One region of the Streptomyces sp. NPDC058985 genome, then DNA from elsewhere that is predicted to be linked to it. Evidence: riboswitches for the same ligand, from Rfam matches in the RefSeq annotation. Region 1 holds a riboswitch; the other holds the start of a gene.
What was found. Region 1 has a riboswitch for cyclic di-AMP ahead of ACFW01_RS00250 (C40 family peptidase). Riboswitches for the same ligand answer to the same signal wherever they lie in the genome.
Positions count from the first base shown of each region.

Region 2: linked by a shared signal. The riboswitch ahead of ACFW01_RS20275 (C40 family peptidase) and the one ahead of ACFW01_RS00250 (C40 family peptidase) in region 1 are both predicted to bind cyclic di-AMP.

Region 1 covers NZ_JBHYJX010000001.1:57,573-61,775, forward strand. Annotated here, with positions in the region: gene pcrA (DNA helicase PcrA) at 1-1,326, opposite strand, end outside; cyclic di-AMP (ydaO/yuaA leader) riboswitch at 1,558-1,732, shown strand; gene ACFW01_RS00250 (C40 family peptidase) at 1,741-2,937, shown strand; gene ACFW01_RS00255 (tellurite resistance/C4-dicarboxylate transporter family protein) at 2,965-4,002, shown strand; gene ACFW01_RS00260 (hypothetical protein) at 3,980-4,203, opposite strand, start outside.
Region 2 covers NZ_JBHYJX010000021.1:120,708-124,910, forward strand. Annotated here, with positions in the region: gene ACFW01_RS20255 (8-amino-7-oxononanoate synthase) at 1-210, shown strand, start outside; gene ACFW01_RS20260 (DUF397 domain-containing protein) at 256-486, opposite strand; gene ACFW01_RS20265 (helix-turn-helix transcriptional regulator) at 508-1,368, opposite strand; gene ACFW01_RS20270 (ATP-binding protein) at 1,583-2,089, shown strand; gene ACFW01_RS20275 (C40 family peptidase) at 2,130-2,603, opposite strand; cyclic di-AMP (ydaO/yuaA leader) riboswitch at 2,607-2,754, opposite strand; gene ACFW01_RS20280 (hypothetical protein) at 3,123-3,431, opposite strand; gene ACFW01_RS20285 (ATP-dependent Clp protease proteolytic subunit) at 3,439-4,074, opposite strand; gene ACFW01_RS20290 (VOC family protein) at 4,178-4,203, opposite strand, start outside.

The sequences.
Region 1 (4,203 bases):
GACACGGGACTGCGCGTTGGTGCGGTAGAAGACGGCGACGTCGCCGGCCTTGGCCTCGCCCGCGTCCGTGAGGCGGTCTATCTCGTCGGCGACGAACTGGGCCTCGTCGTGCTCGGTGTCGGCGACGTACCCGGTGATCTGGGCGCCGGCGCCCTGGTTGGTCCACAGGTTCTTGGGCCGGCGGGACTCATTGCGCTCGATGACCGCGTTGGCGGCGGTGAGGATGGTCTGAGTGGAGCGGTAGTTCTGCTCCAGGAGGATCGTCGTCGCGTTCGGGTAGTCCTCCTCGAACTGGAGGATGTTGCGGATGGTGGCGCCGCGGAAGGCGTAGATCGACTGGTCGGCGTCGCCCACCACGCACAGCTCGGCGGGCGGGACCTCGGCCTCCGGCGGCACGTCGACGGGGTGCTCCGACGCCCCGCCGACCAGCTCGCGCACCAGGGCGTACTGGGCGTGGTTGGTGTCCTGGTACTCGTCGACCATGACGTGCCTGAAGCGGCGGCGGTAGTGCTCGGCGACGTCCGGGAAGGCGCGGAGCAGATTGACCGTCGTCATGATCAGGTCGTCGAAGTCGAGGGCGTTGGCCTCGCGCAGCCGCGACTGGTACATGGCGTACGCCTGGGCGAGGGTCTTCTCGAAGCCGTCGGCGGCCTGGGCGGCGAAGTCCTCCTCGTCGATCAGCTCGTTCTTCAGGTTGCTGATCTTGGCGCTGAAGGACTTGGGCGGGAAGCGCTTGGGGTCCAGGTCGAGGTCGCGGCAGACCAGCGCCATGAGCCGCTTGGAGTCGGCGGCGTCGTAGATCGAGAAGGACGAGGTGAAGCCGAGCTTCTTCGACTCGCGGCGCAGGATGCGGACGCAGGCGCTGTGGAAGGTCATCACCCACATCGCGTTGGCGCGCGGGCCGACGAGCTGCTCGACGCGCTCCTTCATCTCGCCGGCGGCCTTGTTGGTGAAGGTGATCGCGAGGATCTGGCCCGGGTGGACGCCGCGCTCGGCCAGCAGGTGGGCGATGCGGTGGGTGAGCACGCGGGTCTTGCCGGAGCCGGCGCCGGCCACGATGAGCAGCGGGGAGCCGGAGTGCACCACGGCGGCGCGCTGGTTGTCGTTCAGCCCGTCCAGGAGGGCGGCCGGGTCCAGGGCGGGGCGCGGGGCGCCGTCCCGGTAGTACCGGTCGCGCTCCGGGGGCGCGTCGAACTTCCCGCCGAACAGGTCGTGCGGGACCGGCTCCGGTCCGTGACCGTCCTCGGGCGGCGGCGGGGGTTCCTCCTCATGACCCCGGGGGGTCTGGAGGCTCGCCAGGAAGCTGTCGTCAAAGAGGCTGCTCATCGCTCTCCGAGTCTAGGGCGCCCCACCGACAACCCGGCGCCACCCCGGAAAATGGCCGGGACACCTCACACCGGTACGCCCTGCGACGTGCCGGGATACGAAGAGTGACACCCGTCGCCGAGGTAACGAAAATGTATCGGGCATATCACCCACCAACCTTCACAGCGGCCACACGAGTTGGCTACGGTGCGGGCAGGCCGAACGACCCCCTCCGGCGAACCTCGCCGGGCCGCGCGGCCTCCGCCGAGTCCGACGTGCCCGCCACGGCGCCCGGAGCCGGGGACCCAACCGAGAACTTGGGGTGAATCGGCCGTACCGCCTCCCGCGAGGACGGTCCGCCGTAGGGCAACCCTTCCGTGCCGCCCGAACCCGACAGCTAACCCGGTAGGCGGAGCACTTGGAAGGAGCGCCTCCTTGGCGTCGCACCGCAAGTCGCGCCCCACCGGTTCACGCGTCGCGGGCATACGGACCCCGGCCCTCGCCACGGCGGCCCTGACCTCCGTCGCCCTGCTGTCCCAGACGGCGAACGCCACGCCGTCGGACGACGACAGGCCGAGCCTCGAAGAGGTCGAGAAGAAGGTCGACGACCTCTACCGCCAGGCGGGGTCGGCCACCGAGAAGTACAACGCGGCCAAGGAGAAGACCGCCAAGCAGCGCAAGAAGGTCGACACCCTCCTCGACGACGTCGCCCAGCGCACCCAGAAGCTCAACGACGCGCGCGAGGAACTGGGTTCCTTCGCCTCCGCGCAGTACCGCACGGGCACGGCGGTCCCGGAGACGGCGACCTTCCTGCTCGCGGACTCGCCGCAGGAGTACTTCGACCAGAACCAGCTGATGGGCCGGCTCACCGGCCGCCAGAAGACCGCGGTCGACGACTACGTCACGCAGCAGTCCGAGACGATGAAGAAGCGCCGGGAGGCCGCCGAGAGCCTGGAGACGCTCACCGGCTCGCAGAAGGACCTGAAGACGGCCAAGTCGACCGTCCAGAAGAAGCTCGCCACCGCCCGTGAACTGCTCTCGAAGCTGACCGCCGAGGAGAAGGCCCGGCTCGCGGCGATCGAGAAGAAGAAGCAGGAGGAGGCCGCCCGCAAGGCCGCGGAGCTGGCCGAGCAGCAGGCCCGGCAGCAGGCCGAGGAGCGCGAGCGGCGGGAGGAGGCCGCACGGCAGGAGAGCGGCGGTGGCACCTCCTCCGGTTCCTCGGAGTCCGGCGGCAGCGGCTCGTCGGGCTCCTCGACGCCGGACTCGTCGTACGGCACCAAGGCCGAGAAGGCGCTCGGCTTCGCCCGCGCCCAGATCGGCAAGCCGTACGTCTGGGGCGCCACCGGCCCCGGCTCCTACGACTGCTCCGGCCTCACCCAGGCCGCCTGGAAGGCCGCGGGGGTGACACTGCCGCGCGTCACGTACGACCAGGTCAACGCCGGAACGACCGTCCCCGTCTCCCAGGCACAACCCGGTGACCTGGTCTTCTTCTACGACGACCTCAGCCACGTCGGCCTCTACATCGGCAACGGCATGATGATCCACGCCCCGAAGCCGGGCGCGTACGTCCGCGAGGAGTCGATCTACTACGACGGCGAGTCGTCGATCCACAGCGTGGTGCGACCCGCCTGACCGGCGCGGCTCTCTAGCATCGGGAGCATGTCGTCAGGTACGTCACCAGGCACGTCGTCAGGCACTCTCCCCTTCCCCCTGCGCGCCTGGTGGGCGCAGCGTCCACCGGCGGCCGGGGCCGCGGTGATGGCGACCGGCATCCTGTCGGTCGCCCTGCATCTGACGGGACACGAGGTCCTGTCCCGCATCGCGCTGTTCCTGGCCAGCGCCGCCTGGCTGACCCTGGCGGCGAACTTCGTCTACCTGCTGCTGGTCGAACGCCCGCAGTGGCTGACGCGGGCGGGGACACCGGGCGCGCTCACCGCGGTCGCCGCGACCACCGTGCTCGGCACCCGGTTCGCGCTGCACGGCTGGACGCCCCTGGCCGCCGCGCTGCTGGCACTGGCGGCGCTCCTGTGGCCGGTGCTGATCCTCTTGGTCGTGCGGCACTGGGGGCGCAGGATGCCGGGGGCGGTGTTCCTGGGGTGCGTGGCCACGGAGGGGCTGGCGGTGCTCGGCGCCACGCTCTCCGCGGTCACCTCGACACCCTGGCTGGCGCACGCGGCGCTGGTGCCGTTCTGGCTGGGGATCGTGCTCTACCTGATCGCGCTGTTCCGCTTCGATCTGCGGCAGGTGGCGCTGGGCTCCGGTGACCACTGGGTGGCCGGCGGCGCGCTCGCCATCTCGGCCCTCGCCGGCGCCAAACTGATCGCGGCGGCCGGGACCGGCATGTACCTGTGGAACTCCGACGACAGCGCCGTGCTGCACGACGTGACCGTCTTCCTGCTCACCCTCGACCTCGCCTGGTACGTCGTCCTGCTGGTCGCCGAGTTCGTCTGGCCGCGGCTCCGCTACGACGTGCGGCGCTGGTCGACGGCCTTCCCGCTCGGCATGACGGCGGCGGCGACGCTCTCCGTGGCCGCCGCGATCGACCTCGCGTGGCTGGACACACCCGGCCAGGTCCTGCTGTGGATCGCGGTGGCCGGGTGGCTGGCGGTCGCGGCGGGAGCGGTCGCCCAGGCCCGGGCCGGGGCCCGGTCTGCGGGCGCGGGTGCCTCCGCCGTCACGTCCACAGCACCGCGATGAAGATGTTCGCGACGGTCAGCAGGCCCACGAGGCCGAACAGCGGCTTGTCGACCTTCTCGTCGTCGCGCTTCACGTAGACCAGGCCGAGGATCACGATCAGCAGGGCGAGCTTCACCCCGATCTTGAGGTTGTCCACGGACTGGTCGTCGGCCTGGTTGAGGCCGACCAGGGCGACACCGGTGACCAGCATCGTCAGCGCGC
Region 2 (4,203 bases), on a different contig from region 1:
GACGCCGCGGTGGTCTCGGTGCGCGCGCCTTCCCCGGAGGGGGCGGTGCGGTGGGCGGCCGACTGCCGTGCGGCCGGCCTGTCCGTGGGCTGTTTCCGTCCTCCTTCCGTGCCGGACGGTGTCTCACGGCTCAGGCTGACCGCTCGGGCGGACCTCTCCGGGGAACAGATCGAACGCGCGGTGCGGGTGATCGGCGAGACGCGACCATGAGTCGGCGTGGCATGGCCGTGTGTCGTCCGACGTCTCGTGGGGTGGTCAGTCCTGGTGGATCCCGGCGGTGAAGGACGTCCAGCTCTCGGGGGAGAAGAGCAGGGCGGCCCCGGCGGGGTTCTTGGAGTCGCGCACCGCGAGAAGTCCGGCCCAGCGGCCGGCCGACGGCCGGGCCGTCTCCACGCAGTTGTTCGCGCCCGTGCTGTAGCTGCTGCGCAGCCACCGCACGCCGGTCAGATCGGTGCCGGCAGGGATGTTCCGGGGAAGTTCGGACATGGAGCCTGACATGGTGCCTCCTTACGCGCCTGCCGCGGTCGCGGCGATGAAGTCCAACGAGTCCTCGGGCGAAAGGGCATGGATCAGAAGGGCGTTGAAGGCCTCGGTATAGGCCTCTAGGTCTTCTTTCCGTTCGAGATGCAGGCTACTCGTCAAGTGGTCGAGAACAACCACGTCCAGATCAGAAGTGCTCGAAAAAGAGAAGATTACGAAAGGGCCGGTGACACCGATGTGCGCCCCGGCGGCAAACGGCAATACCTGGAGCCGGACATGCGGCAGACGCGCCGCCTCCACCAGCCGCTCCAGCTGACGTGCCATCACCCCGGGGCCGCCCACCTGCCGGCGCAGCACCGCCTCGTCCAGCACCGCGCTCAGCTCCAGCGGCGGTTCGCCGCGCAGCACGTCCTGCCGGGCCAGCCTGACCTCCACCAGCGCGTCCAGCCGCTCCTCCGGCATGCCGTCCACGGCGGCCCGCGTCACCTCGCGGGCGTACTCCGGGGTCTGCAGGAGGCCGGGGACCACCGTCGTCTCCAGCGTGCGCATCGCGCCGGCCTGGGACTCCAGGCTGATGAAGTCGCGGTAGGTGGGCGGCAGCACCCCGCGGTAGGCGTGCCACCAGTGGTGCCGGCCGCCCGCGTCGTCGGAGCGCGCCAGCATCACCAGCAGCCCGCGCAGCTGGTCGTCGTCCACGCCGTAGGCGTCGAGCAGTAACCGCACGTCGGCCGGTTTCGCCCCGCTCGTCCCGGTCTCGATGCGGCTGACCTTCGACTGGTGCCAGCCCACCAGCCGGGCCGCCTCCCCGCTGGTGATGCCCGCCGTCGTGCGCAGGGCGCGCAGTTCCGCGCCCAGCTTTCTGCGGCGCACCACCGGACCGTGCTGCATGGGCCACTCCCTTACTCCTTATGGGCCGCCCAAATCCGCTCTGCCGTCGCAGAGTTCACCGCTTCGAGCGACAGATATATGCATATCTTGGCGGATCGCCGTCCTTCACGGGCCGGGTGATGGCAGTCTGGCGGCGAAGCACCAGTCCGGGACCGTACTCGAACCGCCCGCTTCGTGTCGGACCACGGTCCCGTGAGAAAGGGACGACGTTGCCATGGCCGATCACCTGGAAGCATCCGTCACTCTGCCGAGCGATCCCGCTTCGGTGGCCGCCGCGCGCACCTATGTGGCCGGCACGCTGGTGGAGTGGGGCCTGCCGGCGGACGCGGAGATGTCCGACACGGTCCGGCTGATCGTCTCCGAACTGGCGACCAACGCGGTCCAGCACACGCTCGGGCAGTCGCCCACCTTCACGGTGGACCTCGTCCTCGACCGTGACGAGCGGCTGCGCATCGGCGTCACCGACAGCCATCCGCGCTTCCCCAAGCGCCTGCCGGCCGCCGTGCAGCAGGACAACGGCCGCGGCATGGTGATCATCCGCTGGCTGACCGCCGAATGCGGCGGCAAGCTGCGGGTCCGCCCCACGCGGGAGGGCGGCAAGACCGTCTCCATCGAACTGCCCTGGACCGCCCCCGGCACGCCGGCCGCCGCCGAGGGGGTGACGGCGGGGCAGAACGCCGTCATCCCCCTCGGGAGAGCTGCTCGACCCCGGGCTGTCTGACCCCGTGTCACTCGATCACGGGGCGTCTGGCCCCTGGGGGCTACTTGACCCGGCCGTAGGAGACGCTCCCGGTCCAGATCTTCTGCAGGCGTACCACGTCCCCGGTCTTCGGGGCGTGCCAGAGCTTGCCCTTCCCGGCGTAGATGCCGACGTGGTAGACGCTGCGGCCCGAGTGGAAGAAGACCAGGTCTCCGGCCTTGCGCTTCTTGGCCGAGACGTGGCGGGTCTTGTTGTACTGCTGGGCCGCCGTGCGCGGCAGCTTCTTGCCGGCCTTCTTGAACGAGTACAGCGTCAGGCCGGAGCAGTCGAACCTGCGGGGCCCGACGGCGCCCCACCTGTAGGGGGAACCCTTCTTGGATGCCGCGATCTTGAGGGCCTTCGTCGCATGAGCCGCCGCGGCCGCCTCCGAGGAGAAGCCGGGGACCACGACGGAGCCGCCTACCGCGGCGAGAGTGAGGGCCGAGGCCGTACCGGCACGAGCCATCAGGGACGGGACACGATTGAGCGCGAACATGCGCAACCCTTCGTCAGCCGCCTGTGAAGGATGACCTGTCGGATTCGGGCTGGCGAAGTTGCCCGGCCGCACGAGTGCGGCTTCACCCCAAGGGCTGCTCGGTCCGGCGCCTCTCCCACGGAGGCGACCGCTCCTGCGACCCGTCGTGCTCGGGTCCTCCACTCCTGCCGATCCACTTCCTCGCGACCGGTCGTCCGGGCGGCGGCAGGACTCGGCGTCCGCCCGGACCGCCCCGCCGCTGCGGCGGGGGCTTGTCGTCAGTCACGGATCTTGTCTCGCCGGAGGGGGAATTCCCAACGGAACGTGCCTTTTGTGTTGTTACTCACCACCCACCCGTTCGGGTGGACGCCGCTGTGTTCGAGCCGGGGTCGTAGGCGATGACGCCCCCGGGACCAGCGGCGCAGCGGTAGGCGCGGACGTCGGGGGAGGGCGGCCGCGCAACCCGGACCGGTCGTCAACCGGGTGTGTTCCTACGCCGAAAGGAGGTACGTCTTTTGGTCCGTTTCGAACCCCGTCCACTCAACTCTCGGAACACGGCGGAAGACTGAGGCGTCCCGTCCGCCGCTCGCCGTCCAGTACCCGCAGGGCGCGGGCGAGGGGGGGCGCGTGCAGTTCGGTCTCGCCCCGGGCGTGCATCAGCTCCAGCGCGTCACGCAGGGCCGCGGCCTTCCCGACCAGCGCCTGGGCGGCCCGCAGTCCCCGGTAGGTGTCGCCGTCCCGCGCGGGGTTGATGCGCCCGAGCAGGTCGACGACGTCCAGGTAGCGGTCGATCAGCTCCGCCTCGGCGCGGGTCAGGGCGGGCAGGGGCGGCAGTTCCGGTGGCAGCATCGGCCGTTCACCGGGTGCCGGGTGTGCCGGGCGCGGCGGAGCGGTCGGACACGATCCGGTCCACCAGCCCGTACTCCAGAGCCTGTTGGGCGTCCAGGACGGTGTCCCGCTCGATGTCCTCGGTCACCTGCGCCGGAGTGCGGCCCGTGTGCCGTACAAGGATCTCCTCCAGGCGGGCGCGGATCCGTGCCAACTCCTCGGCCCGGATGGCCAGGTCGCTCGCCTGCCCCTCGATCGGCTCGGTGAGCAGCGGCTGACGGAGCACCACCCGCGCCCCGGGCAGCATCGCGCGCTTGCCCGGCGTGCCCGCCGCCAGCAGCAGCGCGGCGGACGCGCCGGCCTGTCCGAGGCAGGTCGTCTCCACGTCGCAGGCGACGTAGCGCATCGTGTCGTAGATCGCCGTCATGGCCGTGAACGAGCCGCCCGGGGAGTTGATGCAGAGGGCGATGTCCCGGTCCGGGGCCTGGTGCTCCAGGTGCATGAACTGCGCCATCACGTCGTTCGCGGAGGTCTCGTCGACCGGCGTCCCGAGGAAGACGATCCGCTCCTCCAGCAGTTTCGAGTACGGATCCGACGTCCGGGCCCCGGCGCTCGTGCGCTCGGTGAACTCGGGCAGGACGTGGCGGGCGGACGGTCGGGTCATGGCGAACCCCTTCTCGTGACGGAACCCTCTTCGGCTGCACTGGCTCCGTATAAAATGTACAGGACGTACATTGTGAGGGGGTGGGAATCGCGCAACCCCGCGATCATTTCCCGTGCGGCGGCTCGTGCA